2 regions of the Streptomyces sp. NPDC002867 genome follow, and region 1 is predicted to be linked to the other one. Evidence: riboswitches for the same ligand, from Rfam matches in the RefSeq annotation. Region 1 holds a riboswitch; the other holds the start of a gene.
The links. A riboswitch is a leader RNA that binds a small molecule or an ion and turns the genes downstream of it on or off. The one in region 1 is predicted to bind S-adenosylmethionine.
Positions count from the first base shown of each region.

Region 2: it holds a riboswitch for S-adenosylmethionine, as region 1 does, so the genes downstream of both, thrC (threonine synthase) here and ACWD0A_RS14300 (aminotransferase class V-fold PLP-dependent enzyme) in region 1, are expected to answer to the same signal.

Region 1 is NZ_JBSFUR010000012.1:3,706-17,929, reverse strand. It holds gene ACWD0A_RS14340 (glycosyltransferase 87 family protein) at 1-394, shown strand, start outside; gene ACWD0A_RS14335 (hypothetical protein) at 351-1,583, opposite strand; gene ACWD0A_RS14330 (NlpC/P60 family protein) at 1,633-2,664, opposite strand; gene ACWD0A_RS14325 (NlpC/P60 family protein) at 2,900-3,925, opposite strand; gene ACWD0A_RS14320 (NYN domain-containing protein) at 4,242-5,606, opposite strand; gene ACWD0A_RS14315 (hypothetical protein) at 5,645-5,887, opposite strand; gene ACWD0A_RS14310 (rhomboid family intramembrane serine protease) at 6,073-6,807, shown strand; gene ACWD0A_RS14305 (Lrp/AsnC family transcriptional regulator) at 6,804-7,085, shown strand; gene ACWD0A_RS14300 (aminotransferase class V-fold PLP-dependent enzyme) at 7,172-8,572, opposite strand; SAM riboswitch class IV at 8,780-8,897, opposite strand; gene trpD (anthranilate phosphoribosyltransferase) at 9,002-10,066, opposite strand; gene qcrB (cytochrome bc1 complex cytochrome b subunit) at 10,192-11,817, opposite strand; gene qcrA (cytochrome bc1 complex Rieske iron-sulfur subunit) at 11,814-12,890, opposite strand; gene qcrC (cytochrome bc1 complex diheme cytochrome c subunit) at 12,887-13,696, opposite strand; gene ctaE (aa3-type cytochrome oxidase subunit III) at 13,789-14,224, opposite strand, start outside.
Region 2 is NZ_JBSFUR010000007.1:76,327-90,550, forward strand. It holds gene otsB (trehalose-phosphatase) at 1-772, shown strand, start outside; gene ACWD0A_RS09095 (alpha,alpha-trehalose-phosphate synthase (UDP-forming)) at 928-2,310, opposite strand; gene ACWD0A_RS09100 (hypothetical protein) at 2,340-2,585, opposite strand; gene ACWD0A_RS09105 (glucosyl-3-phosphoglycerate synthase) at 2,624-3,565, opposite strand; SAM riboswitch class I at 3,682-3,826, shown strand; gene thrC (threonine synthase) at 3,844-5,148, shown strand; gene ACWD0A_RS09115 (MoaD/ThiS family protein) at 5,145-5,420, shown strand; gene ACWD0A_RS09120 (cold-shock protein) at 5,827-6,030, shown strand; gene groL (chaperonin GroEL) at 6,423-8,045, shown strand; gene ACWD0A_RS09130 (Uma2 family endonuclease) at 8,245-8,823, opposite strand; gene ACWD0A_RS09135 (hypothetical protein) at 8,880-9,725, opposite strand; gene ACWD0A_RS09140 (DUF397 domain-containing protein) at 9,951-10,160, opposite strand; gene ACWD0A_RS09145 (helix-turn-helix domain-containing protein) at 10,141-10,974, opposite strand; gene ACWD0A_RS09150 (hypothetical protein) at 11,090-11,311, shown strand; gene ACWD0A_RS09155 (hypothetical protein) at 11,308-11,526, shown strand; gene ACWD0A_RS09160 (protein kinase domain-containing protein) at 11,530-13,095, opposite strand; gene ACWD0A_RS09165 (MFS transporter) at 13,429-14,224, opposite strand, start outside.

The sequences.
Region 1 (14,224 bases):
GGAGTGGGACCCGGCGACGCCGTGCGACGCCGCGTTCGCGGCCGTTCTGCTGTTCACCGTCACGAGCCGGGTGATCAGCCCGCAGTACCTGGTCTGGCTGGTGGGGCTCGCCGCGGTGTGCCTGGTGCGGCGCGAGACCCGAATGGTGCAGCCCGCGCTGCTCACGCTCGCCGCGACCGCGGTCACGGTGCTGGAGTTCCCCGTGTGGTTCGCGCACGTCGTGGCGAGTGACGGCCTCGGCATCGCGCTGCTCCTCCTGCGCAACGGACTGCTGGTGGCCGCGACGCTCGTCGCCTGCCGGCGCCTGTGGCGGACCACCGTCCCGGCCCGGCAGGCGAGGGGCGTCGCCGTCAGCCCAGGCGCTCGCGCAGATGGTTCTGCCACCGCGCGGTGAACTCCTCCGCCGTGACGCCCAGCACCTCGCCCAGGGCCCGTTCGACCGCGCCCTCCCGGTGCTCCGCCTCACCGACGGTCCGGTAGAACTCCCTGAGCTCGTCCTCGCCCCAGCGGTCCGCGATCAGGTCGCAGGCCAGCCAACCGCCCTCGTAGGCCCGTGCCAGGGCGTCGGCCTCCCCGCCGAACGCGAAGCCCTCGTCGTCGGGCAGGGCCCCCGGAACGTCGCCGCCGCGCACCGCGTCCCGCAGCTCGGGCGCGGTCTCCTCGGCCGTGCGGCCCGTTCCCCGGTAGGCGACCCAGTCGGCGAAGCCCTCGGAGAGCCACATCGGGGTGGCGGCCGAGGTGTCGGCGCGGGTCGCCACATGGGTGGTCTCGTGGGTGAGGACGATGCGCCGCCCGAAGTCGCCCAGCAGGCCGTACGCCTCCGGGTTGACGATCACGCGGTCGGCGGCCGAGCCGTCCCTGCGGCCCGTCTCGCCCGTGGTGACCGCGGCGATGCCCCGGTATCCGGCGGCCGGGGCGCCCAGCAGCCGGCCCATTGCCTCGACGGACGACGGGACGAGGACGACCACCCGGCCGGTCCACTTCGACGGCCAGGCGTTCCTGACGGCGGGCACGGCCCGGTCGGCGGCCGCCGCGAGTTCCCGCAGCCGCTTGTCGTCCTGGCCGACGCCGAGGACCAGGCTGTGGCTGCCCCGCACGACGCGCACGTCGCCCTGCTGCCACAGCTGCTGGGGGGCGCCCGTGCCCGGCTCGTCCGCGACCACGTACCAGCGGCCGTCGCGCTCGACGAGCTCCAGGACGCGGTCGGCCGCGACGGAGGCGCTGTCGTAGCCGTCGACGCGGTAGTGCAGCTCGGTGTCGGCGACGGCACGGTCCCCCTGATGGCGTACGCCCTTGATGCGGTACTCCCAGGAGTGGAAGGGGATGTCGGCCATGTTGGCGAACTCCCTGCCCTGCCGCTCGCGCAAAGCCGTCGCGCCGGGGTCCAGGGTCGCCAGATAGCCGGTGCGGTCCCCCTCGACGACGGCTTCGCCCCTGTCGTCCAGGGTCTGCTGGATCGCGTCCACGGTGGGGTCCACCGGCCTCTGGGCGAGCGTGCAGGCGGACGCGAGCACGAGCACGGCGAGCCCGAGGCCCGCCGTGCGCCCTGCCGGTGTGCGCTGTGCGCGCCCCTGACCTGCCACCCTGCCGATCGTACGGAACGCACGCCGGAACGGTACGGGGAGTGCGGCCTCAGACCCGGGTGACCGCGTGCACGGGCATCATGCCGACCGGGTCGTAGCGCACCGCCGCGCCCGGGTAGGGAGCGTGGACGACCTGGCCGTTTCCCATGTACATCCCGACGTGGCTGGCGTCGCCGCGGTAGGTGACGATGTCGCCGGGCCGCGCCTCGGACAACGGGACGCGGCGGCCCGCGTTCGCCTGCGCCTGCGAGGTGCGCGGCAGGCCGACCCCGGCCTGCGCGTACGACCACTGCACAAGGCCCGAACAGTCGAAGCCCGAAGGGCCGTTGGCGCCCCACACATAGGGCCGGCCGACCGCGCCGCGGGCGGCGAGCGCGGCGAGGGCCGCATGCGCCGAGGCGGGTGCGAGACCCGTCAGCTCCGGCAGGGCGCCGTCGCGGCCCGCGCGCGAGGCGCGGTCGAAGTCGGCGCGCTCCTCGTCCGGCAGAGCGTTCAGCAGCCTGCGCGCCTCGGAGAGCTTGCGCTCGACGACGCGTTTGTGGCGGGCCACGGCGGAGCGGCTGCGTTCCAGTTCGGCGAGGTCCCTGGCGGCCTCGGCCCGTTGCTGCCCCAGCTCGCGCTGCTCGCCGCGCAGGTCCTCCAGGGCGGCCGACTGGCGTTCGCCGACGCGGTCCAGGACGGCGGCGTGTTCGAGGTAGGTGTCCGGGTCGGCGGACAGGAACAGCTCCACCGCCGGGTCGAGTCCGCCGGAGCGGTACTGGGCGCCTGCCACGGAGCCGAGTGCCTCGCGCATGCGGTTGATGCGCTCCTGGCCGCGGGCGACGCTGTCCTGGGCGCGCGCCACGCGTTCGCGCAGCCGCTCGACGGTCTCGCCCGCCTTGTTGAAGCGCTCGGTGGCCTTCTCGGCCTCCTCGTAGAGCTGGTCGACCTCGGCCCGGGTGGCCTGGGGGGACTCCTGGGGCTCGGCGCCCGCGGGCGCCGCTCCGAAGGCCGCAGCCGCCGTCGCCGCCGCGGCGGACAGGACGGTGATCCGGGCACTCGCGGTGAGACCGGTCTGTGAGGGTCGGCGGTGGGACACCACGTGCCGCGCTCCCTTCCGCACACTTCGCAGAGCTCGAAGGACTGGGAATCTTGCGCGGCAGAGAGTAGCCGTGCGGCCACGAGGCGGCCAACGTCGGCTGCGAGCACACACAGTGACGCCCCGCCGGAGAGCACAGGTCACCGGCGGGGCGGAGCGTCAGCGGGTTATGACGGAATTCCCCCGTTCGGTCGGGTGTGAAAGCCCGTCGAACGATTCGTCATGGTTGCGCGCGGTCTCAGATACGCACGCCGAACATGTACGGCATGTTGTTGATGGACTCGTACCGCACGCTGGCACCCGGCTTGGGCGCGTGCAGCACCTGCCCGTTGCCGGCGTAGAAGCCGACGTGGTGCAGGTCGCCGTAGAAGAAGACCAGGTCGCCCTGCTGGAGCTGGCTCTGCGAGGAAATGCGCGTACCGGCGCTGGCCTGGGCCTGCGAGGTGCGCGGTATGGAGACACCGGCCTGCGCGTATGCCCAGGAGGTGAGGCCGGAGCAGTCGAAGGAGCTCGGGCCGGAGGCGCCGTAGACGTACGGCGAGCCGATCTTGGACTGGGCGGCCGAGAACGCGGCGGCGGCACGCTGCGATGCGGGGACGGCGTTGCCGAGGTCGGCGCGCGCACTGGCGCGGTTGGCGCGGGTCTCGTCGGCGGCGAGCGCGGCGCGCTCGGCGGCGGTGAGGGTGTTGAGCAGCTTCTGCGCGGCGGCGAGCTTGCCCTGGACTTCCTTCTTCTTGGCGCCGAGCTCCTGGCGGGTCTCCGCCAGGTCCTTGAGCTTGCCCTGGGCCTCCTGGCGCTGCTGCGCGAGCGCGCGCTGCTTGGCCTGGATCTCCTGGATCGCCTCGGTCTGCTTGGCACCGAGCTGGTCCAGCGCGGATGCCTTCTCGAGGTAGGTGTCCGGGTCGCCGGAGAGGAAGAGCTGGACCGAGGGGTCGATGCCGCCGGAGCGGTACTGGGCGCTCGCGACCGAACCCAGGCTGTCCCGCAGGGTGTTGAGCTCTTCCTGACCGCGCGCCACCTTGTCCTGCAGCGCGTCGATCTGGTCGTCGAGCTTGTCCTGCTTCTCCTTGGCCCCGTTGTACTGCTCGGTGGCGTGCTCCGCCTCTTCGTAGAGCTTGTCGACCTTCGCCTTGACCTCGCTCTTGCTCGGCTTCGGTTCGGCCTGGGCGGTCTGGGCGGTCAGCGCGACAGCGGCAGCGGCGGTCGCGGTGAACACGGTCACACGGGTGCGGCTCGGCTGCTTGGGACGACGGTGGGACGCCACGGAGGCGAGCTCCTTCTTCCTCAGCCGCCTACCGGGCTGTGGGGGGTTTAATCCCCGGCGTTCGCACATCGGATCCCTGGGGGAAAAGGGGCGAACTATGCGAACTCGGCGGTTCCTTCGCTGTCGTCCCGGGTGGACGATCAACCGCGCGAAGGTTCGAGGCCCGACCCTAGTGACCTTCTTGTGATCAGTTCAAATCCTCATCGGAAAAACTCGGCCGCCGCGCGCATTCTTTACTCACATCACACGCGTAGTAATGGCCACTTGACACACCGTCCCAGCAGTACCGATGCAATTCGGTCATTTGCGACGGTAGTTACGACAGCCGCGAAAGCCGCTTCAGCAACAAGGCGGACGGGACCGGGCGGGCACCCGCCTTGGCCACGCCGTCGGCGACCTCGCGGTCGGTCGACACGACCACCACCGGCCGGCCCGGCGGCTCCGCGCGCACCAGCTGACGGATCAGCTCGTCCGCGGTGACCCCCGGCTTGGAGAACAGCACCCGCACCCCGCGCGGCGGCGCCAGCAGCACCGGCGCGGCCAGTTCGGCGCCGTCGAACACACACGTGACCTCGGCGCCGGTCTGCGCGGCGAGCACCGACAGCCCGCCGAGCAGCCGCAGCCGCTGCTTCTCCAGCGGCATCGTCGGATAGCCGGTCTTGGTGACGTTGTAGCCGTCGACGACGACGTGCGCCTGGGGCAGGGCCAGCAACTGGTCCAGCAGCGCGGGGTCGGTCTCCGAGAGGGCACGGGCCGCGATGTCCTTGGGCGACATTCGCCCCGGCTCGACGGCGTCGACCGTGTCGGCGGGATGCACCCCGGCGGGCGGCAGCGCCAGCTCGCGGCGCAGCCCCTGGGCCGCGTCCAGCACGGTGTCGAGCAGCAGCCGCAGCCGCATGTCCTCGATGGAACGCCCCTCGCGGGCGGCCCGCCGCCCGGCCTCCACCGCCGCCTCGGCCTCGGCCAGGCGGGCCTTGAGCCGGCGGCTCTCGCTCTCCGCCGCCGACACCTGGGCCGCGGCCTGCGCCCTGATCGCGTCGATCTCGGCGACCGTGCGGCGCAGGGCGGCCTCGCCGCGCTTCACATCGGCCTGCGCGCTGCGCAGCTTGCGCCCCAGGGAGTCGTTCTCCTTGCGGGCGCCGTCGAGCTCGGCGCGCAGCCGCTCGGTCTCGGCCCTGATCTGGCCGCGCGCCGCCGCCAGTTCCTCGCGCAGCCGCTCCAGCTCACGCCGGCCGGCCTCGTCGGCGCGTTCGGCGTCCGCGCGCTGGGCCTCCTCGCCGGCCGCGGCGACGAGTTTCACCCATCCGGCGGGGCGCAGCACGTACGCGGCGGCGGCCACGTCGACCGGATCGGCGGCGGCGGGCGGGGCTCCGGACTCCAGGGCCCGGGCGAGCTCGGGCTCCGCCTTGGCCAGCCGCTCGGCGATCCGCTGCCTGAAGAGCGTGTCGCTCTCCAGCGCGGCGGCCATCGCGTTGCCGGCGAACTTGCCCCGGCGAGTGGGGGTGAACCGGGCGTACTGCCTCAGCTGCGACGGCAGCTCGGCGACGGTCAGGCCGCCGAACGCGTCCGAGACGAGCGCGACGACGCGGCGCCGCACCCCTTCGGGCAGCGGGCGGTCGAGCGCCTCGGCGGCGTCACCGGCCGCACCGGCCGGCTCCGCGCCACTCGCGGGCTGCTCCACGATCCGTCACCCCTACCACCCTTGCGGGCCGCTCTCCCTCAGGAAGCGGCGCCCGGCCTGTCCACCAGCTCGATCTGGTCCACCGCGTTGCACCAGCGGCAGCGGACCGACTCGATGGTCTCACTGACCACCTCGCGCTCCTCCACAGTCGGCTCGCCGGCAAGGTCCAGATGGACGTACTCGACGACCTTGGACGAGCGCGTCACATCGAAGCGTGTGAGGTTGCCGCAGAGTGTGCAGCGCCACCTGGTCTCGGCGGTAGGCCAGGGAACCGTCGTCATCGTGCCGTCCTCTTCCGTCGTGCGGGTCCTGTGCCGCAGTGCGCCCTCGAACTGCGGATGTACTGCCTGTAACCCTACGGGCATGGGGGCACCCGATGCTCACGCGGAGCGGAGCTCGAGGGAGGGTGCCCGTGGCACGGCGAGGCACTCTGTACCCTTCGGTCCCGCTACGCCATGCTCTGTCCATGATCAGTAGGTGGGGCAGGGCACGGGACATGGTCCGGGAGGCGGCGAAGGGGCCGGTCGTCACCTACGGCCTGATCGCACTGTGCTGCGCGATCTTCGTCGTCAGCCCGGTCTCCGGCCTCGACCCCTCCCACGGGCTCGGCGACGCCCTGCTCGCGGCGCAGGAGGCGTACTTCGAACGCTGGGGCGTGATCCCGGCGGACCTCCTGACCGGATCGCCCCGCGCGCTCCTGACGCCCTTCACCGCCCTGTTCATCCACGGCAGCTGGCTGCACCTGCTGGGGAACATGCTCTTCCTCTACGTCTTCGGCACGATGGCCGAAGAACGCATGGGTCGTGCGGAGTTCGCCCTCTTCTACCTGGGCGCCGGCTACGTGGCCCTGCTCGCGTACGCGGTGGCCAACGCGGAATCCGCGCAGACGCTGGTGGGCGCGTCCGGGGCGATCTCGGGAGTGCTGGGCGCGTTCCTGTTCCTCTTCCCGAAGGCGCGGGTGACGAGCCTGTACCCGTTCCTCTTCTTCCTGCCGCTGCGCTTCCCGGCGTGGGCGGTGCTGATCTTCTGGTTCGTCCTGCAGTGGCTGGCGGCCCAGAAGGCGGGCAGCGGCCCGGGGGTCGCGTACCTGGCGCACCTCGCGGGGTTCTCGGCGGGCTTCCTCTACGCGTGGGGCCGATTCCGGGGTGGGACTAGAGTGAGGACATCTGCAGCGGCCACCGAGGGAGAAAGCCAACCGTGATCACCGCGATCGTGCTCATCAAGACCAGTGTGGACCGCATCCCCGAGATCGCCGAGTCGATCGCGGCGCTGGACAGCGTCAGCGAGGTCTTCTCCGTGACCGGCACGTACGACCTGATCGCCATGGTGCGCGTGGCGAAGCACGACGACCTGGCGGACGTGATTCCGGGCCGCATCAGCAAGATCCCGGGCGTCGAGGCGACGGACACGCACGTGGCGTTCCGCACGTACTCGCAGCACGACCTGGAGGCTGCGTTCGCGATCGGCCTCGACGCGTAGCGCTTGGGGTACCTCCCATGCCCGAAGGGCTATGAGGGAGGGCAGCGCACCGGGGTGCGCCGCCCCGGGGGCGCGACGCCCCGGACTCAGACCGCAGGGACGCAGCGGCCGTCCTCCGTGCGGTACGTCCACTTCGCGCCCTCGCGCACCAGCTCCCGCACCGCCCCCACGAAGCGCTCCACATGCTCGTCCGGCGTGCCCGCGCCGAAGCTCACGCGGATCGCGTTCAGCGACCGCTCCCCCGGCTCCGCCTCCGGCGCACCGCACTCGCCGGCCTCCTGCGGGTCGCTGCCGAGCAGCGTGCGCACCAGCGGGTGGGCGCAGAACAGGCCGTCCCGGACGCCGATCCCGTACTCCGCCGACAGCGCCGCCGCGAAGTGCGAGCTGTTCCAGCCGTCGACCACGAACGAGATGACGCCGACGCGCGGCGCATCGTCGCCGAAGAGCGACAGGACGCGGACCTGCGGCACCTCCGCCAGCCCCTCGCGGACCTTCGCGATCAGGTGCTGCTCGCGCTCGACCAGCGTGTCGAACCCGGCCTCCGTGAGCGCCTTGCAGGCGGACGCGATCGAGTAGACGCCGATCACGTTCGGCGAACCGGCCTCGTGGCGCGCGGCCGTCGTGTGCCACTCGACGTCCACGCCGCCGTCCGCGCGCCGCGCCACCTTCCGCGACGCGCCGCCGCCCGCCAGGTACGGCTCCGCGTGCTGGAGCCAGTCGGCGCGGCCGGCGAGCACGCCGGAACCGAACGGCGCGTACAGCTTGTGTCCCGAGAAGGCGACCCAGTCGACGTCCAACTCCCGTACGGACACGGGGTGGTGGGGCGCGAGCTGGGCGGCGTCCAGCACGATGCGCGCACCGTGCGCATGAGCAGCGGCGGCGAGTTCCTTCACGGGCCACAGCTCACCGGTCACGTTCGACGCACCGGTCACGCACACCAGCGCCGGACCGTAAGGGTCGCGCTCGGCGAGCGCGTGCTCCAGCGTCCGTACCGCCTCTTCCGGGGTGCGCGGCGCGTTCAGGTACGTCACGCGGGCATCACTCCATGGCAGCAGCGACGCGTGGTGCTCGGTCTCGAAGACGAAGACCTGGCAGTGGGCGGGGAGCACGGCGGCGAGCAGGTTGAGCGAGTCCGTGGTGGAGCGCGTGAAGACGACCTGGTCGCCGTCCCGGCAGTCGAGGAAGGAGTGGACGGTGGCCCGGCTGTTCTCGAACAGGTCGGTGGACAGCTGCGAGAGGTATCCGGCGCCCCGGTGCACGCTGCCGTAGTAGGGGGCGTACGCGGCGACGTCGTCCCACACGCGCTGGAGCGCCGGGGCGCTCGCCGCGTAGTCCAGGGCGGCGTACGTGACCTCGCCACCGGTCACGAGCGGGACGGTGACATCCCGGCCGAGGACGGGCAGCGGCGCGGAGCAGCAGGGGTCGCAGTCGGCGGAGGCGGCAGCGGTGGACGCGGTGGCGGTGGCGGCGACAGGGCGTGCGGACATGACGGTATCTCCCGGCAGGAAAAGGCGAGTTGGCTTCGACAGGCCCCGCGACGGCGCAACAGCGCAGCTGTGCAACGGCGTACGGGGAAAGACCTCGACGCACGGACATCCCGCACGGAGGTGTGGTGAAGAAGGGGCGGAACGCCCTATCGCATTCGCTTGCTCACGAGACAGCTCCTCGAGGACCAGGACCCCAGGGCTGGAAGGGGTCCGCGCTTGCCACAGACCTCGCTGCCTGCGGCCTGGTCTTCACCCGGGGCACCCCGCCACGGACGGAGGGTTGCCGGACAGCGGGCCGGGGCCGTAATCGCTGTCACTCATGACCTTGGAGAGCATCCTGCCATACGTCTCGGATGGCGCAAGGGCACGGTCCGCATAGTGGACCGCGCCCTTGCCGGACTCACCCGTGGTGCGTCGTTCCGCCGGACGTCACGCGTTGCTCGCCGCCACCCAGCGCTCCAGCGCCGCCCGCGCCGCGCCCGAGTCGATCGACTGCGCCGCCCGCGCGATACCGGCCGCCAGCTGTTCGTTCAGCGTGCCGTCGGTCGGCTCCAGCGCCGCCAGCGCTGCCGCCGAGTTGAGCAGGACGGCGTCCCGCACCGGGCCGGTCTCGCCGCCGAGCAGGCGGCGCGCCACGTCGGCGTTGTACGAGGCGTCGGCGCCGCGCAGGGCCTCCACGGGCACCAGGTCGATACCGAGGTCCCGCGGGTCGAACGCCTCCTCGGTCACCTCGCCGTCCCGGACCCTCCATACGCGGGACGTCGCGGTCGTGGTGAGCTCGTCCAGCCCGTCGTCGCCGCGGAACACCAGCGCGGAGGAGCCGCGCTCGGCGAGGACGCCGGCGACGATGGGTGCCATCCGGGCGTCGGCGACACCGGTGGCCTGTGCCCTGACCTTGGCCGGGTTGGTGAGCGGGCCCAGGAAGTTGAAGACGGTGCGGATGCCGAGTTCCTTGCGGGCCATGGCGACATGGCGCAGTGCCGGGTGGAACTTCACCGCGAAGCAGAAGGTGATCCCGGCTTCCTCGGCGACCTCGGCCACGCGCTGCGGGGACAGCTCCAGATTGACGCCGAGCTTCTCCAGGACGTCCGAGGCGCCGCTCGCCGACGAGGCGGCCCGGTTGCCGTGCTTGACCACTTTCGCGCCCGTACCGGCGACGACGATCGCGGACATGGTGGAGATGTTGACCGTCTTCGCGCCGTCGCCGCCGGTGCCGACGATGTCGACGCTGGGGCCGGGGACCTCGATGAGGTTGGCGTGCTCGTACATGGTCCGTACGAGGCCCGAGATCTCCTCGACGGTCTCGCCCTTGGCCCGCAGGGCCACCGCGAAGCCGGCGATCTGCGCGTCGGTGGCCTCGCCGCTGAGGATGCGGTCCATGGCCCACGCGGTGGCGTCGGCGCTCTGGTCGCGGTTGTCGAGGAGGGCGTTCAGCACGCTCGGCCAGGAGGGGGCCGCCACGCTGTCGCCGCCAACCGGGGTCACAACGTTCATGGTCCACTCCTGGGTCCACAAGCCGATAAGGATGGGTCCCACCCTATCCAGCGCCGGGGCACAGCGAAGGGCCCCGTCCATTCGCTGGACGGGGCCCGCGCTGTGGCGACCAACAGGTCAGGTGATCAGTGGTGGCCGTGGCCGCTGGTGATCTCCTTGTACTCGTCGACCGTGGGCTTGGCGACCTGGTTGTCGCCGCCGAAGTAGCCCTTGCTGAGCTTGACGCGCAGCTTCTCCATACGGCCGATCTTGCGGCGCACACCGTTCTCGTCGACCGTCGGGCCGATCTCGGCGGGCTGGTACTGCTCGTGCGCGGTCAGCTTGTACCGGTCGGCCTGCGACAGCGGCTCGTGGATCTCGACGAACTCACCGTGCGGCAGGCGCTTGATGATGCCGGACTCGCGTCCGTGCAGCACCTTCTCCTTGTCACGCCGCTGCAGACCCAGGCAGATCCGCTTCGTGATGATGAAGGCGAGAACCGGTCCGACGAAGTAGGTGATCCGGACGAACCAGGTGATCGAGTTGATCGACAGGTGGAAGTGCGTGGCGAAGATGTCGTTTCCACCGCCGAGCAGCATGATCACGTAGCCGGTGACCCAGGCGACGCCCAGGGCGGTACGGGTCGGCGCGTTGCGCGGGCGGTCCAGGATGTGGTGCTCGCGCTTGTCGCCGGTGATCCAGGACTCGATGAACGGGTAGACGGCGATCGCCCCGAGGACCAGACCGAAGAGGACCAGCGGGATGAACACGCCCAGGACGAGCGTGTAACCCCCCAGGTTGATCTCCCAGCCCGGCATCACACGGATCAGACCCTCGGCGAAGCCCATGTACCAGTCGGGCTGCGCGCCGGTGGACACCTGGTCCGGGCGGTACGGGCCGAGCGCCCACACCGGGTTGATGGTGAACAGGCCGGCGATGATCGCGATGACACCGAAGACCAGGAAGAAGAAGCCTCCGGCCTTGGCCATGTACACCGGCAGCAGGGGCATGCCGACGACGTTCTTGTTCGTGCGGCCGGGGCCCGCGAACTGCGTGTGCTTGTGGTAGAAGACCAGGATCAGGTGCGCCACCACGAGGCCGAGCATGATGCCCGGCAGCAGCAGGATGTGGATCGAGTAGAACCGGGCCACCATGTCGTGGCCGGGGAACTCGCCGCCGAACAGGAACATCGAGATGTACGTGCCGACGATCGGCGTGGACAGGATCGCGCCCTGCGTGAAGCGGACACCGGTGCCGGAGAGCAGGTCGTCGGGCAGCGAGTAACCGGTGAAACCGGTGAACATGCCGAGGACGAACAGCAGGAAGCCGAACAGCCAGTTGATCTCACGCGGCTTGCGGAACGCGCCGGTGAAGAACACGCGCATCATGTGCACGAACATGGCGGCGAGGAAGATCAGCGCGGCCCAGTGGTGGATCTGCCGGATGAGCAGACCACCGCGGACGTCGAAGCTGATGTCCAGGGTCGAGGCGTACGCCTCGGTCATGCGGATGCCCTGCATCGGCACGTACGAGCCGTGGTACTCGATCTCGTTCATGCTCGGGTGGAAGAACAGCGTCAGGTACACACCCGTGAGGATGATGATGATGAAGCTGTAGAGCGCGATCTCGCCCAGCATGAAGGACCAGTGGTCCGGGAAGATCTTCCGCATGTTGGCCTTGGCCAGGGAGTAGATCCCGAGCCGGCCGTCCGCCCAGTCGGCCACCCGCTCGCCGGCGGGCGCCTTCTTCTGCGTATCCGTCTGTGTACTCATCCGCGCTCCCAGAAGGCAGGACCGACAGGCTCTTCGAAGTCGCCGAGCGCCTCGAGGTTGCCCTCGGCGTTCACACCGATCCGCAGCTGCGGAAGGGGGTGACCGGCCGGGCCGAAGATGACGCGGGCGCCGTCGGAGAGGTCGAAGGTGGACTGGTGGCACGGGCAGAGGACGTGGTGCGTCTGCTGCTCGTACAGGCTGACCGGGCAGCCGACGTGGGTGCAGATCTTCGAGTAGGCGACGATGCCGTCGTGCGACCACTCGAGCTCGCGCTTGTCCTTGATGTCCTCCGGCTGGATGCGGACGAGCATCAGGGCGGCCTTGGCGATCTCGGTGTTGAACTCGTGGTCGCTCTCCTCCAGGCCCTCGGGCATGGCGAAGGTCAGCGACCCGACCGCGACGTCCTCGGGACGGAGCGGCTCGTTCGTGTTCATGTTGATGAGGGTCTTGCCCTTGGCCCACAGCGTGTGGCGGAGCTTGTCCTCGGGCAGCGGGCCGAGCTCGCGCAGCAGCACCACACCGGAGAGCGGCACCATGGCCAGCGCGCCGAACATGGTGTTGCGGATCAGCTTGCGGCGGCCGATCGCGGACTCACGCGCACCGTCGGCGAAGTCCGACATGACCTTGGCCTTGACCTCGGGCGCGGCCTCGATCGCGTGCCGGTCGTCGGCGACCTCGACGTCGGACATCAGGGTGCGCGCCCAGTGCACGGCGCCGGCGCCGATGCAGAAGAGCGCGAGACCCAGGGTCACGCCCAGCGCGAAGTTCAGCGCGCTGATGTGACCGAGCGGCCAGATGTAGACGATCTTCTTGACGTCGAAGATCACGAACGAGGCGATGAAGCCGATCGTGGAAAGCATCGACAGCGTGAACAGGAAGGCGACGGTGCGCTCGGAGCGCTTGGCCGCACGCTCGTCGATGTCCTGGACGCGCGGCTTGTGGGCCGGCAGTCCGGGATCGGCGAACGGGTCCTCGTCACGCTGTGCGACGGCCGTGCCGCCACCGTGAGCCGCGTCGTGCGCGGTGCCCTGCCCTGCCGGCAGGTTCTCTTCTGAATTCTCTTGGCTACTCATGACTTCTTGGCCTTAGCGGTGTGGGCCGCAACCCAGACGGCAACGGCGATCAGCGAACCCAGACCGAAGATCCAGCCGAACAGACCCTCGCTCACGGGGCCGAGGCCACCGAGGGCGAAGCCGCCGGGGGTCGGGGTCTCGTCACCGTTCACGGAGTTGACGTACGCGATGATGTCCCGCTTCTGCTGCTGGGGCATCGTGGTGTCGGGGAAGGACGGCATGTTCTGCGGGCCGGTCTGCATGGCTTCGTAGAGATGCTTCGCGCTGACGCCTTCGAGGCTCGGGGCGTACTTGCCGTCGGTCAGGGCGCCGCCCTCACCGGTGAAGTTGTGGCACTGCGCACAGTTGGTGCGGAACAGATCGCCACCCTTGGCGATGTCCGCGCCCTCGGGGCTGTAGTCCTTCTCGGTCGGCGTGATCGGGCCGGCACCCAGGGAGGCGACGTACGCAGCGAGCTGGTCGATCTCCTTCTGGGTGTAGATGACCTTCTTCTTCGGCACCTGCGCGCCGGGCTGCTGGGCGGGCATGCGTCCGGTGCCGACCTGGAAGTCGACAGCGGCGGAACCGACGCCGACCAGGGACGGGCCGTCGGAGGTGCCCTGACCGCCGGTTCCGTGGCAGCTGGCGCAGCCGACGGTGTAGAGCTTCTGGCCCTCCTTGATGGCGAGGGACTGGGCGGTTTCATCGGCCTGCGCCTTGTCCGCGGGTGCGAACGCGGCGTACAGCCCCCCAGTGGCCGCCAGCGCGAGGAGTAGGACGACGACCGCCGCCAGCGGATGGCGTCGTCGTGCGGAGAGCTTTTTCACGGATTACCCCGGTGTCAGGATCTTCTGCGTCGATGCTTCTGGACTATGTCTGCTTCAGGCGGCTTCCGCTCGGTGCGTGCCGCCCGCGCCGATTACTTGATCATGTAGATCGTGGCGAAGAGGCCGATCCAGACGACATCGACGAAGTGCCAGTAGTAGGACACGACGATGGCGGCGGTTGCCTGCTCGTGGGTGAATCTCCTGGCCGCGTACGTCCTGCCGAGAACCAGCAGGAAGGCGATGAGACCGCCCGTCACGTGGAGGCCGTGGAAGCCGGTGGTCAGGTAGAACACGGAGCCGTACGGGTCGGACGAGAGGGAGAGCCCCTCGTGCATGACCAGCTCCGTGTACTCGAAGACCTGACCGCCGATGAAGATCGCACCCATCACGAAGGTGATCACGAACCAGGTGCGGAGCTTCTTCACGTCGCCGCGCTCGGCGGCGAAGACGCCGAGCTGGCACGTGAGGGAGGAGAGCACCAGGATCGTGGTGTTCGTCGCCGAGAACGGGAAGTTCAGCGCATCGGCT
Region 2 (14,224 bases), on a different contig from region 1:
GCTCGACCGGCCCGCCGGGGCCGTCGTGGCCCTCGATTTCGACGGCACGCTCGCCGAGATCGTGCCCGACCCCGAGCAGGCGCGCGCCCACCCCGCCGCCGTACCGGCGCTGGCCGCCCTCGCCCCGAAGATCGCGTCCGTCGCGGTGATCACGGGCCGGCCCGCCGGGGTCGCCGTGCGCTACGGAGGTTTCGCGGGCGTCGAGGGTCTCGACCACCTGGTGGTCCTCGGGCACTACGGCGCCGAGCGCTGGGACGCCCTCACCGGGACCGTGAACGCGCCCGCGCCGCACCCCGGTGTCGCCGCCGCGCGTGCGGAGCTGCCCGGCTTCCTCGACGGCCACGGTGCCTGGCACGGCACGTGGATCGAGGAGAAGGGCCGGGCCGTCGCCGTGCACACGCGCCGCGCGGAGGATCCGCAGGGCGCCTACGAGGCCCTGCGCGAACCGCTCGCCGCGCTCGCCTCCCGCCACGGCCTGATCCTGGAGCCGGGCCGCATGGTCCTGGAACTGCGCCCGCCGGGCATGGACAAGGGCGTCGCGCTCGCGGAGTACGTGCGGGAGGTGGGCGCCACGGCCGTGCTCTACGCCGGGGACGACCTGGGCGACCTGCCCGCGTACGGCGCGGTCGAGAAGCTGCGGTCGGACGGGGTGCCGGGACTGCTGGTGTGCAGTGGCACCGAGGTCCCGGAGCTGGCGTCCCGCGCGGATCTGGTGGTGCCGGGGCCGGGGGCGGTGGCGTCGCTGCTGGCGGCGCTGGCGGAACGGGTCTAGCCCTGCGGGCTGCGTTTTCCCCACCCCGCCCCTTCCCGAACTGGGGCTTCGCCCCAGACCCCGTACCGCGCTTCGCGCGGTGTCCTCAATCTCCCCCTACGGCCTGGCGGCCGTGGGAGGGACCCCCGGACGGGCTCCTCCGGAGCCCCCGGGCGTCATGCCCGCAGGGCCTCCAGTTGGTCCAGGAACCAGCGCCGCGGCGGCAGCGACGTCGCCGCCGCCGACAGGCGCTTGGTGCGCTCCGCCCGTTCGGCGTCCGGCATCGTCAGCGCCGCGTGCAGCGCCTCCGCCGTGCCGGTCACGTCGTACGGGTTGACCGTGATCGCGTCCTCGCCCAGGTCCCAGTACGCCCCCGCCTCGCGGGACAGCACCAGCGCGCACCCCGCGTCCGAGACGACCGGGACCTCCTTGGCGACCAGGTTCATGCCGTCCCGGATGGGGTTGACGAGGGCGACGTCGGCCAGCCGGTACGCGGCGAGCGAGCGGGCGAAGTCGTCCTTGACGTGGACGACGACCGGGGTCCAGCCCGCGGTGCCGTACCGCTCGTTGATCTCGGCGGCGATCCGGGAGACCTCGGCCGTGTAGTCCCGGTAGACCGCGAGGTCCTGCCGCGACGGGTAGGCGAGTGCGATGTGGACGACCCGCTCGCGCCACTCGGGGCGGGTCTCCAGCAGCTCCTGGTACGCCAGCAGACCACGCACGATGTTCTTGGACAGCTCGGTCCGGTCGACGCGCACGATCGTCCTGCGGCCCTCGCCCACCTGCTCGCGCAGCTGCGCCATCTGTTCCGCCACGTCCGGCCGGTGCGCCCGCTCGCGCAGGAAGTCCGCGTCGGCGCCGAGCCCGTGGACCCCGATCTCCGTCGTGCCGGTGCCGCCGGTGACCCGCTCGCAGCACGCGGCGAACGCGTCCGCCCACCGCTGCGTCAGGAAGCCCAGCCGGTCCGCGCCCAGCATCCCCCGCAGCAGCTCCTCGGCGACGTCGTCCGGCAGCAGCCCGAAGTAGTCCGGGGGCGCCCACGGCGTGTGCGTGAAGTGGCCGATCCGCAGGTCGGGGCGCATCTGGCGCAGCATCCCCGGCACCAGCGCGAGGTGGTAGTCCTGCACGAGCACCGCCGCGCCCTGTGCCGCTTCGGCGGCCAGCGCCTCGGCGAAGGCACTGTTGTAGGCCCGGTAGGCGTCCCACTGCCGACGGAACTCCCGGTCGAAGACCGGCTCCAGCGGAGTCTGGTAGAGCATGTGGTGCACGAACCACAGCACCGAGTTCGCGATGCCGTTGTATGCGTCGGAGTGGATGGCCGGATCGATGTCGAGCATCCTGACGCCCGGCTCGCTCACCCCGCGCCGCACGGCCTCGCGGTCGCCGTCGCCGAGGGCGGCGCACACCCACAGCGACTGCGCGTCGGAGCCGATCGCGGAGAGGCCGGAGACGAGGCCGCCTCCGCCGCGGCGGGCGTCGAGCCCGCCCTTGCCGTCCGGTGAGTAGGAGACCGGGCCGCGGTTGGAGGCGACGAGGATCTGAGCAGCGTCGGTGACCATGTGGCGAACCTAGCCCGTCCCGTATGGCCTCAAACGTGCGTGCGGCCGCGCCGTGGGTCAGTGTCACGTTTCCGGCCACGGGCGGCCGCGACGGCGACCGCGCCCGCCGCGGTCAGGCTGAGTGCGACCCCGCCGAGCAGCCACAGCTGCTCGGCGGTGGAACCGGTGCGGGCCGGCTCACCGGTGTGCCGCGGCCCCTCGGCGGCCAGGGCCGGCGCCGTGCCCTGGATCCCGCGCATGACGTCCATGAAGTCGGTGAGGTCCATGAGGTTCATACAGGGGAAAGTTAGACAAAATGGATGGAGGTATCGGCTTATGCCGCGCGACGCGCCGCGTACTCACCGATCTCGCGCATAGGCGGCCGCTCCTCGGTGTCCACCGGGTGGTTCCGCGGCACGAATCCGTGCTCGCCGCGCACGAACTGGGTGAGCTCCGGCCGCACCAAATGGCCGCGGGCCAGCCTCAGTTGCGCCGTGCGGTAGATCGTCGCCGCCATCCGGCCAAGAGCCTGCCCGTCCTGGTGGCGGTGCCTGCGCGTGCCCACGTCGACCTGTGCGAGCGCGTCGAGTCCCACCAGGTTGAGGGCGTCCACCAGCAGGCCCAGCTCCACTCCGTAACCGACCGGGAACGGCAGTTGCTCCAGCAGGGAGCGCCGGGCCGCGTACTCGCCACCCAGCGGCTGGACGAAACCGGCCAGTTGCGGCCAGTGCAGGTTCAGCAGCGGCCGCGCCACCAGCTCCGTCACCCGGCCACCCTGAGCGGGGGCGGCACCGAGCGGGCGGTCGTACATCGCCTTGACGAACTGCACTTCGGGGTCGGTCAGCAGCGGCCCGACGATCCCGACGACGAAGTCCGGGGAGAACGCGCGCAGGTCCGCGTCGACGAAGCACACGATGTCACCAGTGGTCACCATCAGTGACCGCCAGAGCACATCGCCCTTGCCCGGCACCGCCGGTATGCGCGGCAGGACGGCGTCCCGGTGGACCACCCGCGCGCCCGCCGCGGCGGCCACCTCGGCCGTGCGGTCGCTCGACGCCGAGTCGATCACCACCAGTTCGTCGACCAGCGGAACGGGGCCCGACATCAGCGCGTCGCGTATCGTGGAGACGATCTCCCCGACCGTCTCCTCCTCGTTCAGGGCCGGCAGCACCACGCTGACCGTGGTGTTCTTCTTGGCGGCCAGCAGCCGGCCGAGAGGGCGGTCGGCCACCGACCAGGATCGTCGGGCGAGCCAGCGCTCCACCTCATCCAGCACGTGATCTCCATCTCGCGGATCGGACGACCATCTCAAGCGTCCAGGGGTTCGGTTACAGTCTTGAACAACGCGCATGGCCGCCGCATGTCGGGGTCACCGCGCCGACAATCGAATACCGCTCATCCAGAGGGGCAGAGGGATACGGCCCGTTGAAGCCCCGGCAACCCTCCAGCCGATCTCTGCGCACATCGCGCGAGGCTCACGGCTAGGGAAGGTGCCAATTCCGTCTCGCGGCGAGATGCGCCGCGGGGAAGATGAGGAGAAAGGGCCTCGCCTCCATGGCTGTGCAGACTGTTGCCACCACCAACGAATCCGCTGGTTCCACCGGATCCGTCGACCTGGGCCCCGCCTCCGGGCTCTCCTGTCGCGAGTGCGGCGAGCGGTTCGACCTCGGTCCGATCTTCGCGTGCGAGGTCTGTTTCGGGCCGCTCGAAGTCGCGTACGACGTGCCGAGCGGCGACCCCGAAGCCCTGCGCGAGCAGATCGAGTCCGGCCCCGAGAACATCTGGCGCTACGCCCCGCTGCTGCCCGTCCCTGCCGACGTCGCGGACAAGCCCAACCTGAACCCCGGCTGGACCAAGCTCGTCAAGGCCGACAACCTCGCCCGTGAGCTGGGCGTCGAGGCCGGCAAGCTGTTCGTCAAGGACGACTCCGGCAACCCGACGCACTCCTTCAAGGACCGCGTCGTCGCCCAGGCCCTGGAGGCCGCCCGCGCCTTCGGCTTCACCACCCTCTCCTGCTCCTCCACCGGCAACCTCGCGGGCGCAGTCGGCGCCGCGGCGGCCCGTGCCGGCTTCCGCTCCTGCGTGTTCATCCCGCACGACCTGGAGCAGGGCAAGGTCATCATGGCCGCGGTCTACGGCGGTGAACTGGTCGGCATCGAGGGCAACTACGACGACGTCAACCGCTTCTGCTCCGAGCTCATCGGGGACCCGGCCGGCGAGGGCTGGGGCTTCGTGAACGTCAACCTCCGCCCGTACTACGCCGAGGGCTCCAAGACGCTCGCGTACGAGATCTGCGAGCAGCTCGGCTGGCGGCTGCCCGACCAGATCGTCATCCCGATCGCCTCCGGCTCCCAGCTCACCAAGATCGACAAGGGGCTGCAAGAGCTGATCAAGCTGGGTCTGGTCGAGGACAAGCCCTACAAGATCTTCGGCGCCCAGGCCGAGGGCTGCTCCCCGGTGTCCGTCGCCTTCAAGGCGGGCCACGACGTGGTCAAGCCGCAGAAGCCCGACACCATCGCCAAGTCCCTGGCGATCGGCAACCCGGCCGACGGCCCGTACGTCCTGGACATCTGCCGCCGCACCGGCGGCGCGGTCGAGGACGTCACCGACGAGCAGATCGTGGACGCGATCAAGCTGCTGGCCCGCACGGAGGGCATCTTCACGGAGACCGCAGGCGGCACGACCCTCGGTGTGGCGAAGAAGCTGATCGAGGCCGGTGCCATCGACCCGTCCCTCACCACGGTCGTCGTCAACACGGGTGACGGCCTGAAGACCCTCGACGCGGTGGCGCCCACGACGGGTATGACCGCTGTCATCCGACCCAACCTGGACTCTTTCCGAGAGGCTGGCCTCGCATGAGCGTCAACGTCCGTATCCCCACCATCCTCCGCACGTACACGGGCGGGCAGGCCGAGGTTCCCGCCGAGGGCGCGACCCTGGCCGAGGTCATCGCGGACCTGGAGAAGAACCACACGGGCATCGCGGCCCGCGTCCTGGACGACCAGGGCAAGCTGCGCCGCTTCGTCAACGTGTACGTGAACGACGACGACGTCCGCTTCGAGCAGGGCCTGGAGACGGCGACGCCGGACGGTGCGGGCGTCTCGATCATCCCCGCCGTCGCCGGCGGCTGATCTCCTCCGCGTCACACCGCGTTATCAGAATTGCCCCGTCCGCGAGAGAAGCGGAGGGGGCAATTCTGCATGGTTGAGCGCGGTAGAGTCTGGGAAGCCCCCTCCGCCGGCCGCTCGGCAATGCGTTCCCGCTCCACAAGAATGCGCCAAAGTAAGCGATCGAAATGCGTCGAAAGTGGCACTTTGCCGGGCCCGACTTGCCCTGGAATTCAATGAATTCGCATGGATCGGCCGATCGGTCCTGCCCAGATTTCTCGTCCGATTGACCTGTTGCAGAGGGCAGTTGGGCAGATACATTCAGCCGCGGTCGACGCGTTCCGGCGCACACCCCTCCTGCTGGGGTGAGGTCTGACCCGGGTCCGCGAAGTGCGGTCCTGTGCAAGGGCCAGTAATAGGGGAGTTAGGCATGGCTCAGGGCACCGTCAAGTGGTTCAACGCGGAGAAGGGGTACGGCTTCATCGCGGTCGACGGTGGTGCGGATGTTTTCGTCCACTACAGTGCGATCCAGATGGACGGATACCGCACCCTTGAAGAGGGTCAGCGAGTCGAGTTCGAGATCTCGCAGGGCCAGAAGGGTCCGCAGGCTGACATGGTCAAGCTCGCCGTCTGATCCAACTGATCCAGGCGCGTTCGGCCACCGACGCACTCACGCGCGAGGGGTCCGCATCCCACAGACCGGGATGCGGGCCCCTCGTGCTTCGTCGCGAGGTCCGCCGTGGCCCTCGCCGTGAGGGCTGCCGTGACGGCCGCCGTGGGAGCCGCCCGCCGTGCGCCGTGAAGGCCGTCCGTCGTGCGCCGTGAGCGTGAGGCGCTTGCACTCTCCGGGGGCGAGTGCTAATCATTGGCGTTAGCACTCTCCCAGTGAGAGTGACAGAACTTGGATCGGGTCGGTGAGGTCCGCAGGCCGGGTGGGGCAAGGAACCACACGGCGCGCAGGCCGTCCGTCGCGGGCGCCGGATGCGATCCGAAGCAATCCACCCCAGTCCGGGAGGACCACTTCACATGGCCAAGATCATCGCGTTCGACGAGGAGGCACGGCGCGGTCTCGAGCGCGGGATGAACCAGCTCGCCGACGCCGTCAAGGTCACCCTTGGCCCCAAGGGTCGCAACGTCGTCCTCGAGAAGAAGTGGGGCGCCCCCACGATCACCAACGATGGTGTGTCCATCGCCAAGGAGATCGAGCTCGAGGACCCGTACGAGAAGATCGGCGCCGAGCTGGTCAAGGAAGTCGCCAAGAAGACGGACGACGTCGCCGGTGACGGTACGACCACCGCGACCGTTCTCGCCCAGGCGCTCGTCCGCGAGGGTCTGCGCAACGTGGCCGCCGGCGCCAACCCGATGGCCCTCAAGCGCGGCATCGAGAAGGCCGTCGAGGCCGTCTCCGGCGCCCTGCTCGAGCAGGCGAAGGATGTCGAGACCAAGGAGCAGATCGCTTCCACGGCCTCCATCTCCGCCGCCGACACCCAGATCGGTGAGCTCATCGCCGAGGCCATGGACAAGGTCGGCAAGGAAGGCGTCATCACCGTCGAGGAGTCCCAGACCTTCGGTCTGGAGCTGGAGCTCACCGAGGGTATGCGCTTCGACAAGGGCTACATCTCGGCGTACTTCGCCACCGACATGGAGCGTATGGAGGCGTCCCTCGACGACCCGTACATCCTGATCGTCAACTCCAAGGTCGGCAACGTGAAGGACCTCCTTCCGCTGCTGGAGAAGGTCATGCAGTCCGGCAAGCCGCTGCTGATCATCGCCGAGGACGTCGAGGGCGAGGCCCTGTCCACGCTCGTCGTGAACAAGATCCGCGGCACCTTCAAGTCCGTCGCCGTCAAGGCCCCGGGCTTCGGCGACCGCCGCAAGGCCATGCTGAACGACATCGCCATCCTCACGGGCGGCACGGTCATCTCCGAGGAGGTCGGCCTCAAGCTCGAGAACGCCGGCCTGGACCTGCTGGGCCGCGCCCGCAAGGTCGTCATCACCAAGGACGAGACCACGATCGTCGACGGTGCCGGTGACAGCGACCAGGTTGCCGGTCGCGTCAACCAGATCCGCGCCGAGATCGAGAACAGCGACTCGGACTACGACCGCGAGAAGCTCCAGGAGCGCCTCGCGAAGCTGGCCGGCGGCGTGGCCGTCATCAAGGCCGGCGCCGCGACCGAGGTCGAGCTCAAGGAGCGCAAGCACCGCATCGAGGACGCCGTTCGCAACGCGAAGGCGGCCGTCGAGGAGGGCATCGTCGCCGGTGGTGGCGTGGCGCTGATCCAGGCCTCCTCGGTCTTCGAGAAGCTCGAGCTCCAGGGCGACGAGGCGACCGGCGCCAACGCCGTGAAGCTCGCGCTCGAGGCCCCGCTCAAGCAGATCGCCGTCAACGGTGGTCTCGAGGGTGGCGTCATCGTGGAGAAGGTGCGCAACCTGCCCGTCGGCCACGGTCTGAACGCCGCGACCGGCGAGTACGTCGACATGATCGCCGAGGGCATCATCGACCCCGCGAAGGTCACCCGTTCCGCTCTGCAGAACGCGGCCTCCATCGCGGCGCTGTTCCTCACCACCGAGGCCGTCATCGCCGACAAGCCGGAGAAGGCCTCCGCGCCTGCCGGTGGCGGCATGCCGGGCGGTGACATGGACTTCTGATCCTTCGCGGATCGGCAGTTCAGAAGCTGTACGGACCGAGGGCGGCACCCCACTCCCAGGGGTGCCGCCCTCGGGCGTTCCCCTGGGCCCTCCCTTTATGGGGTGGGGCAAACCCCCCCGGTGGAAACGTGCGGGGACGCGACGGTGACCCGGTCCCTGTCGCGGGGGAGCGGCCGGGAAGGGACGTGTCCTGCGCGGGTCAGCCGGCGTAGTCCTTGAGCTTCTCGGTTTCGAGGGTGATGTCGACGGGGTGGGGGAGTTCAACCGTCTCGCCGTATCCGTAGGTCCGTACGAGGTGGTAGAAGCCCTCCTTGGGCTCGCTGTGGACGACGACGGTGTGGGAATCGCGGTCGACCAGGAGGTACACGGGGATCTCGGCCCGTGCGTAGCCGTCGCGCTTCTCGACCCGGTCGCGGCGCTCGGTGTCGAAGTCGTGCGAGGTGACCTCGACGGTCATGAGCACTCCCTCGGTGCTCGACCACTCACCGTGGCCGGCGAAGTGGCCGGACGGAACGAGCGTGCCGTCCGGGCGGCAGCGGCCCTTGCGGTAGCCCTCGATCACGAGCCCACGCTCGGGGTAGAGATCAAGGTCCGGGCGGTGTTGCATGCACTGTCGCAGCAGCCACATGAAGATTGCTCCGTGGTCACCGTTGGGCACGGGCTTGACCCTCAGCCTTCCGTTGATGAGTTCGAGCGTCACCGTCTCGGGGGCATGACGGGCGAGCTCCTCGAAGTCCTCGACGGACATCTCGGGACTGTCGGCGCTGATGTGGGTCATGGCTTCGCCTCCTCCCCACCATCGTGCCCCGCTCATGGGGTGAGTGAGCTGCGATGTCATGAAGGTGACCTCTCAGGGGTGCGGGACGCCGCCGCGCGGGCCAGGGTCGCCAGGGCGTGGACGCGGGCCGGTGGGAGCGTCGGGGGCGGGGCCGTGCGGGCACCTCGGCAGCGGGCGCACTTGCCGGACCGCAGGTCTCCCGCGCCGGCCGGATGTCCGCACTCGGCGCATTCGAGGATGCGGACCGGGCGGGGCTTCGCTGGCGGTGCGGGTGGGAGCTTGTCGATCAGGCGGCGGCGGGCCAGCGCAGCCGGGTGGTGGACCGGGACCGGGAGGCCGTCCGTGAGCGCGTGCACCACCTGCCGCTCGGTGACCTCCCGCGCGAACCACTCGTCCACCAGCGGCGCGAGCGCCGTGCAGTCGGCGTGGGACAGTGACATCACCGGGTTCGTCCGGCCCAGTGCGGCCAGCAGGATGTATGCGCGTGAGCGGGTGGGCCGACGTCTGTCGGCCTCCTCGGGCGGGACGTCGCCCTTCGCGTACGCCGTCCACCATGCGTCGTCCCGCGCGGTACGGGACCACCACGTGCGGGTGACCCACTGTGTGCTGCCCGAGGCCACCGTGACCGACTCCAGGCCGCGGCGCAGATGGCCCGCCGCGATCAGGTGGTTGAGCGCCTTCCCGACTTCCGTCTGGCCGTACGGGGTGTACTTGGCCAGCGTCTTCACGGAGATGTCGCTGTTGTCCGGCAGCCTGTCGATGTACGCGGCGATCGCCCCCTCGCGGGGCGGGAGGTGCGTGAAGTCGTCGGCGGTACGTGGAAGTTGGTCGGAAACCGTCCGTTTGCCGTAGCCGGGGTTGGCGAGGGGGTGCTGGGCAGCACTAAGCTGGATGTCATCCATGGGATCGCTCGTTTCGATCTCGATGGTCAGACCCCCGCAGGTGTTCCCGCACCTGTCGGGGGTTGTTCGTTTATCGGAACGCTAGAGCGTGATGACGCTCCGTGGCAAGTCGGTCGCGGAAAGTCCACGTGCATGCCAACCGGCAGGGTGGGAGGGTGGGTTGAGGCCCTTCCTTCCCTTCCGCAGAAAAGGCGCTCGGCTCTCGACGCCCGAGATCCGGGACGGTTACGTGCGCTTCAGGCCGGCGACGAACATCGACCAGGCGGCGGCCGGGAAGACCAGGCGCGGGCCGTCGGGGTTCTTGGAGTCGCGGACGGGGACGATGCCGGGGTGGGCGTCGGCGACTTCGAGGCACTCGCCGCCGCTGCCGCCGCTGTAGCTGGACTTGCGCCAGACGGCCGCCGTCACGTCGTACTCAGGGCTGCTGATCTCCATGCGCGTCATCCTCCGCCACTGACTCGATCAGGGCCAAGGATGTTTCCGGCGACAGCGCGCTGGCCCTGAGGAGATCGTAGGTCAGGGCGTGACGGGTGACCGTTGCCGGATCGTCCTCCAACTGTCCTGATCCCAGGCCCTGGAGATAGGCGAGTGGCGGTGCGTCGGGGAAGGTCATCAGCTTGATCGGCCCTTCCAGGGAGGCGTGCGCGCCCGCGTCGAACGTCATCACCTGCACGATGATCCGGTGGCGCCGGGCCAGGTCCGCCACATGTCGCAGCGCCTCCTTCGTCCCCACGACCTTCCGGCGTAACACCGCCTCGTCCAGCACCGTCCACAACAACGGCTTTGTCGGATCGGCGAGCAGACGCGCGCGGTCCAGTCTCGCCTCCACCAGATCGTTGATCGCCTCCTCCGTCGCCGTCGGGTGATACGCCCGGAACACCGCCCGCGCGTAGGCCTCCGTCTGCAACAGCCCCGGGATGAGCAGCGGCTCGTAGACGCGGATCGTCTCCGCCATCGCCTCCGCCTCCGCCGCCTCCGCGAAGTGGTCCGGATACTGCGACTTGTTGGACACCTCGCAGTTGCGCGTGAAGAAGTCCTCCGTACCCAACACCTCGTCCAGTTGGACCGCGTGCTCGCGCAGGATGCGGCGTGTGCCCGCCTCCATCTGGCCGATGTAGGAGCCGCTCACGAACAGCGGACGGCCCAACTCGTCCTGGGTGAGGCCCGCCTTCATGCGGGCGTGGCGCAGTTCCGCGCCGAGCAGTGCCCGGGGTGAGGTGGACGGGTCGAGATCCTTGGGTCCGGGCATGGTGCAACTCCTGGATCAGCAGGTCGCGTTGTTGGGCCGCTGTCTCTTCCCAGGCTAGCGAGGTGCGCACACGCTGGGTGAGGAAAGCGAACACTCAGTGGTGGAGGTGCCAGGCATGGTGGATGCGGTGCGATCGGCGGAGCGGCTGCGGGCCGCCGAGGAGGTGGTCGCCCAGCTCAGGGACGGGCTCGACGTGGTGTCGGTGACGCTCCCGTCGCTGCGGGTCGACCCCGTCTCGCTCGCGAGTGAGATGCCGTATCCGCTGGTGGACCTGGGGCGTTGCAACCTCGACACGGCACTGCGGCTGGCCGCCGTTCTGCAGGGGCTGGAGAAGTGACGGCCGACGTCCCGGAGCTCGGGGCCTACGCCGTCGACGCGCGCGACGGGCGGGTGGGGGTGGTGATGGGGTGGGTCGGTACGTATGTCCAACTGCGGCCGCCGGGCGGGGGCCGGGAGTGGGACTGCCCGCCCGGGGACGTACGGCCGGCCCCGCCCGCGGACGTCGTGCGCGCCCGGGTGCGGGAGCGGAACGCGGAGGGCCGGCTGCCGTAGCGGTCAGGAGTTGCGCCAGAGCTGCGCCGGTTCCGAGGGGTTGCAGGGGGTCGTCTGGAAGCCGATGGAGCCGGACATCGCCAGGCAGGTCTTGTCGGCGACGTTCCGCAGGGTGTGGCCGTTCGACTTCGTCGCGGTGATCTGCCATGCCTGGGCTTCGGAGCCGTTGCAGTCCACGATCGCGATCCCCGCGTAGCTCCGGGATTCGATACAACGGCCGGTGCCCCGGCTGACCAGCCGGAATGTGGTGCCCGAGACCGGTGTGTACGTCCACCGATAGCTCATGGTGGTCCCGTTGCCCGACGGTTCGCCGCACACCGAGTTGGAGACGGAGGAGCCGGAGTAGGCGGAGTACGAGTCGGCCAGGCACCGGCCCGTCGAGGCGCCCCTGAGCAGGTGTGTTCCCGAGGGCGCGGCCTGGGCCGGGGGCTTGTCCCCGGCCCCGCTGCCGGAGTCGCCCGAGCCGCTCGAACCGCCGGAGCCGGTCGTGCCTCCGGCTGCGCTGCCGCCGGCGTCTCCCGTGCCGTCGTCCCCGCCACCGCCTGGGGTGCCCGGGGAAGCGGGCGACGAGCTCGATCCCGGCTGGGAACCCGGAGGGCGGGACGCCGGTGGGGTGGGCTTCGGGGACCGCCCGCCTGCCGCCGACGCGGAGGGCGAGACGACGGCCGTCGGGGTCGAGGGGCCGGGGCCCGCGCCCTCGGAAGAGCCGTCGAAGGGGCCGAGGGCGATGGTGAGGGTCGTGCCCACGACCACCACGACGGGCAGTGCGAGGACCAGCACGCGGGTGCGGCGCTCACGCGGCTTGCGCGAGGCCGGGCCGACCGCCTCGGCCGGGGGCGTGTCGGGTTCCGTCGATCCGGGCCCGCGCGCCGGCTGCGGGGTCTCGGGGCCCGGCGACTCCGGCTCGGGCCCGACCGCCGGCGGCGGGTTCCCGGCGAAGGCGGCCCGCTCGGTGATCCGGTCCATGACGTCCGGGGGCCACAACGAGGTCGTCGCGGCCGGCACGTGACCTCGGGCGCGGTCGAACAGCTCGGCCGCCGTGGGCCGTTGGGAGGGATCCTTGGCGAGGCACGACTCGACCACAGCCGACAGTTCGGGGTCGGTGTCGGGCAGCCGGCCGAGGTCGGCATCGGTGTGGACGATGCGGTAGAGCAGGTCGGGCCCGGACCCGTCGCCGAACGGCGGACGTCCGTTCGCCGCGTACAGCAGCAGGCTGCCGAGCGCGAACACGTCCGCGGCGGGGGACAACCGGCGGTCGGCCACGGCCTGTTCCGGTGCCATGTACGCCGGTGTGCCGATGACCATGCCCGTCCGCGTCAGCCTGCTCTGGTCGGCCGCCCGCGCCACGCCGAAGTCGATGAGCGTCAGGCCGTCGAGGGTCAGCATGACGTTGGAGGGCTTCAGGTCGCGGTGCACCATGTCGGCGGCGTGCACGGCGCGGAGGCCGTCCGCCGCGTCGCGCAGCAGCCGCCAGAGGCTGTCGACCGGCAGCGGGCCGCCGTGCAGGCGCAGCGCCTCGCTCAGGGTGAGTCCGGGGATGTACTCCGTGGCGAACCACGGCGGTTGCACGACGCGGTCACTGGCGAGCAGCCGCGCGCTGACCCCGGCGGGCAGCCTCGCCAGGTTGTCGAGCTCGTGCCCGAAGTGCGCAGGAAGTCGTGGTCCTCGGCGAGGGCGGGCAGCACCTGCTTGACCGCGGCGTACTGCCCCGCCGCCGTACCGAGGTAGACCCGCCCCATGCCGCCCGAGCCGAGGACGCCGAGAAGGGCGAACGAGCCGATCCGCCGCGGATCCGACGGCTCAAGAGGCTTCGCCCCGCTGCCGCTCACATGAGAGTGATCTTCTAATCCCCCGTGCATGGCCGACGGGCTAGCGGAGAGCGGACCGGTCTCCGCACCCTCCTCAGGAGCCGGGACGAGCAGGCCGGCGCCGCCCCAGCGCCACGGCGACGACGAGGTACGGCACGGCCAGCAGCGCGAAGACCACACCGTGCGACGCGCGCGGCGACAGCGCCGCGTAGGCGCCGTAGGCGGCCAGGGACGCCAGGCTCGTGCCCAGGCCGGTCAGCGAGGTGACCGTCGCGCGGCTCGGCCCGGTGATCGCCGCCTGGAGGCGTACGTCGGCGAGCACGTCCGCCAGTTGGAAGACGAGGAACGCGGCACCGACCAACACGAAACCGGAGGGCCTGCCCGACAGGGCGCCCGCCGCGAGCGCGCACGCCGCGGCGGCGACCAGCATGCCGAGCGCACGTGGGGTGAGCCGTTCGCCTGCCGTGACCAGCAGCGAGCCGAGCGTCACGCCGACCCACACCACCAGCACGAGCAGTGGAACGGTCTCGGTCGCCACCCCTGTGGACGCGGCGAGCAGCGGCAGGTACTCGTCGAGCGCTCCCCACAGCGAGGTGATCACGACGGCGAGCAGCATCGCGTGCCGGACGGGCCGGCTGCCGCGCACCTCGGACAGGCCGGCCCGCAGCGTCGCCAGGTAGCCGGGCTCCTCCGCGCCCTCGGGGCGGGTGCGGTCCCGGTGCTCGGGCAGCGTCGCGCCGACCGCCGCGCACAGCACGCAGGCGGCGATGCTCACGCCCCACACCAGGGCGTGCCCGCCCACGGCGAGGGCGGGAGCGGCGGCCGCGGTGGCCGTGGCCGCCGCGGCCATGCTCACGGCGGCCGCCCTGCCCATGAGCCGGCCGTACCGG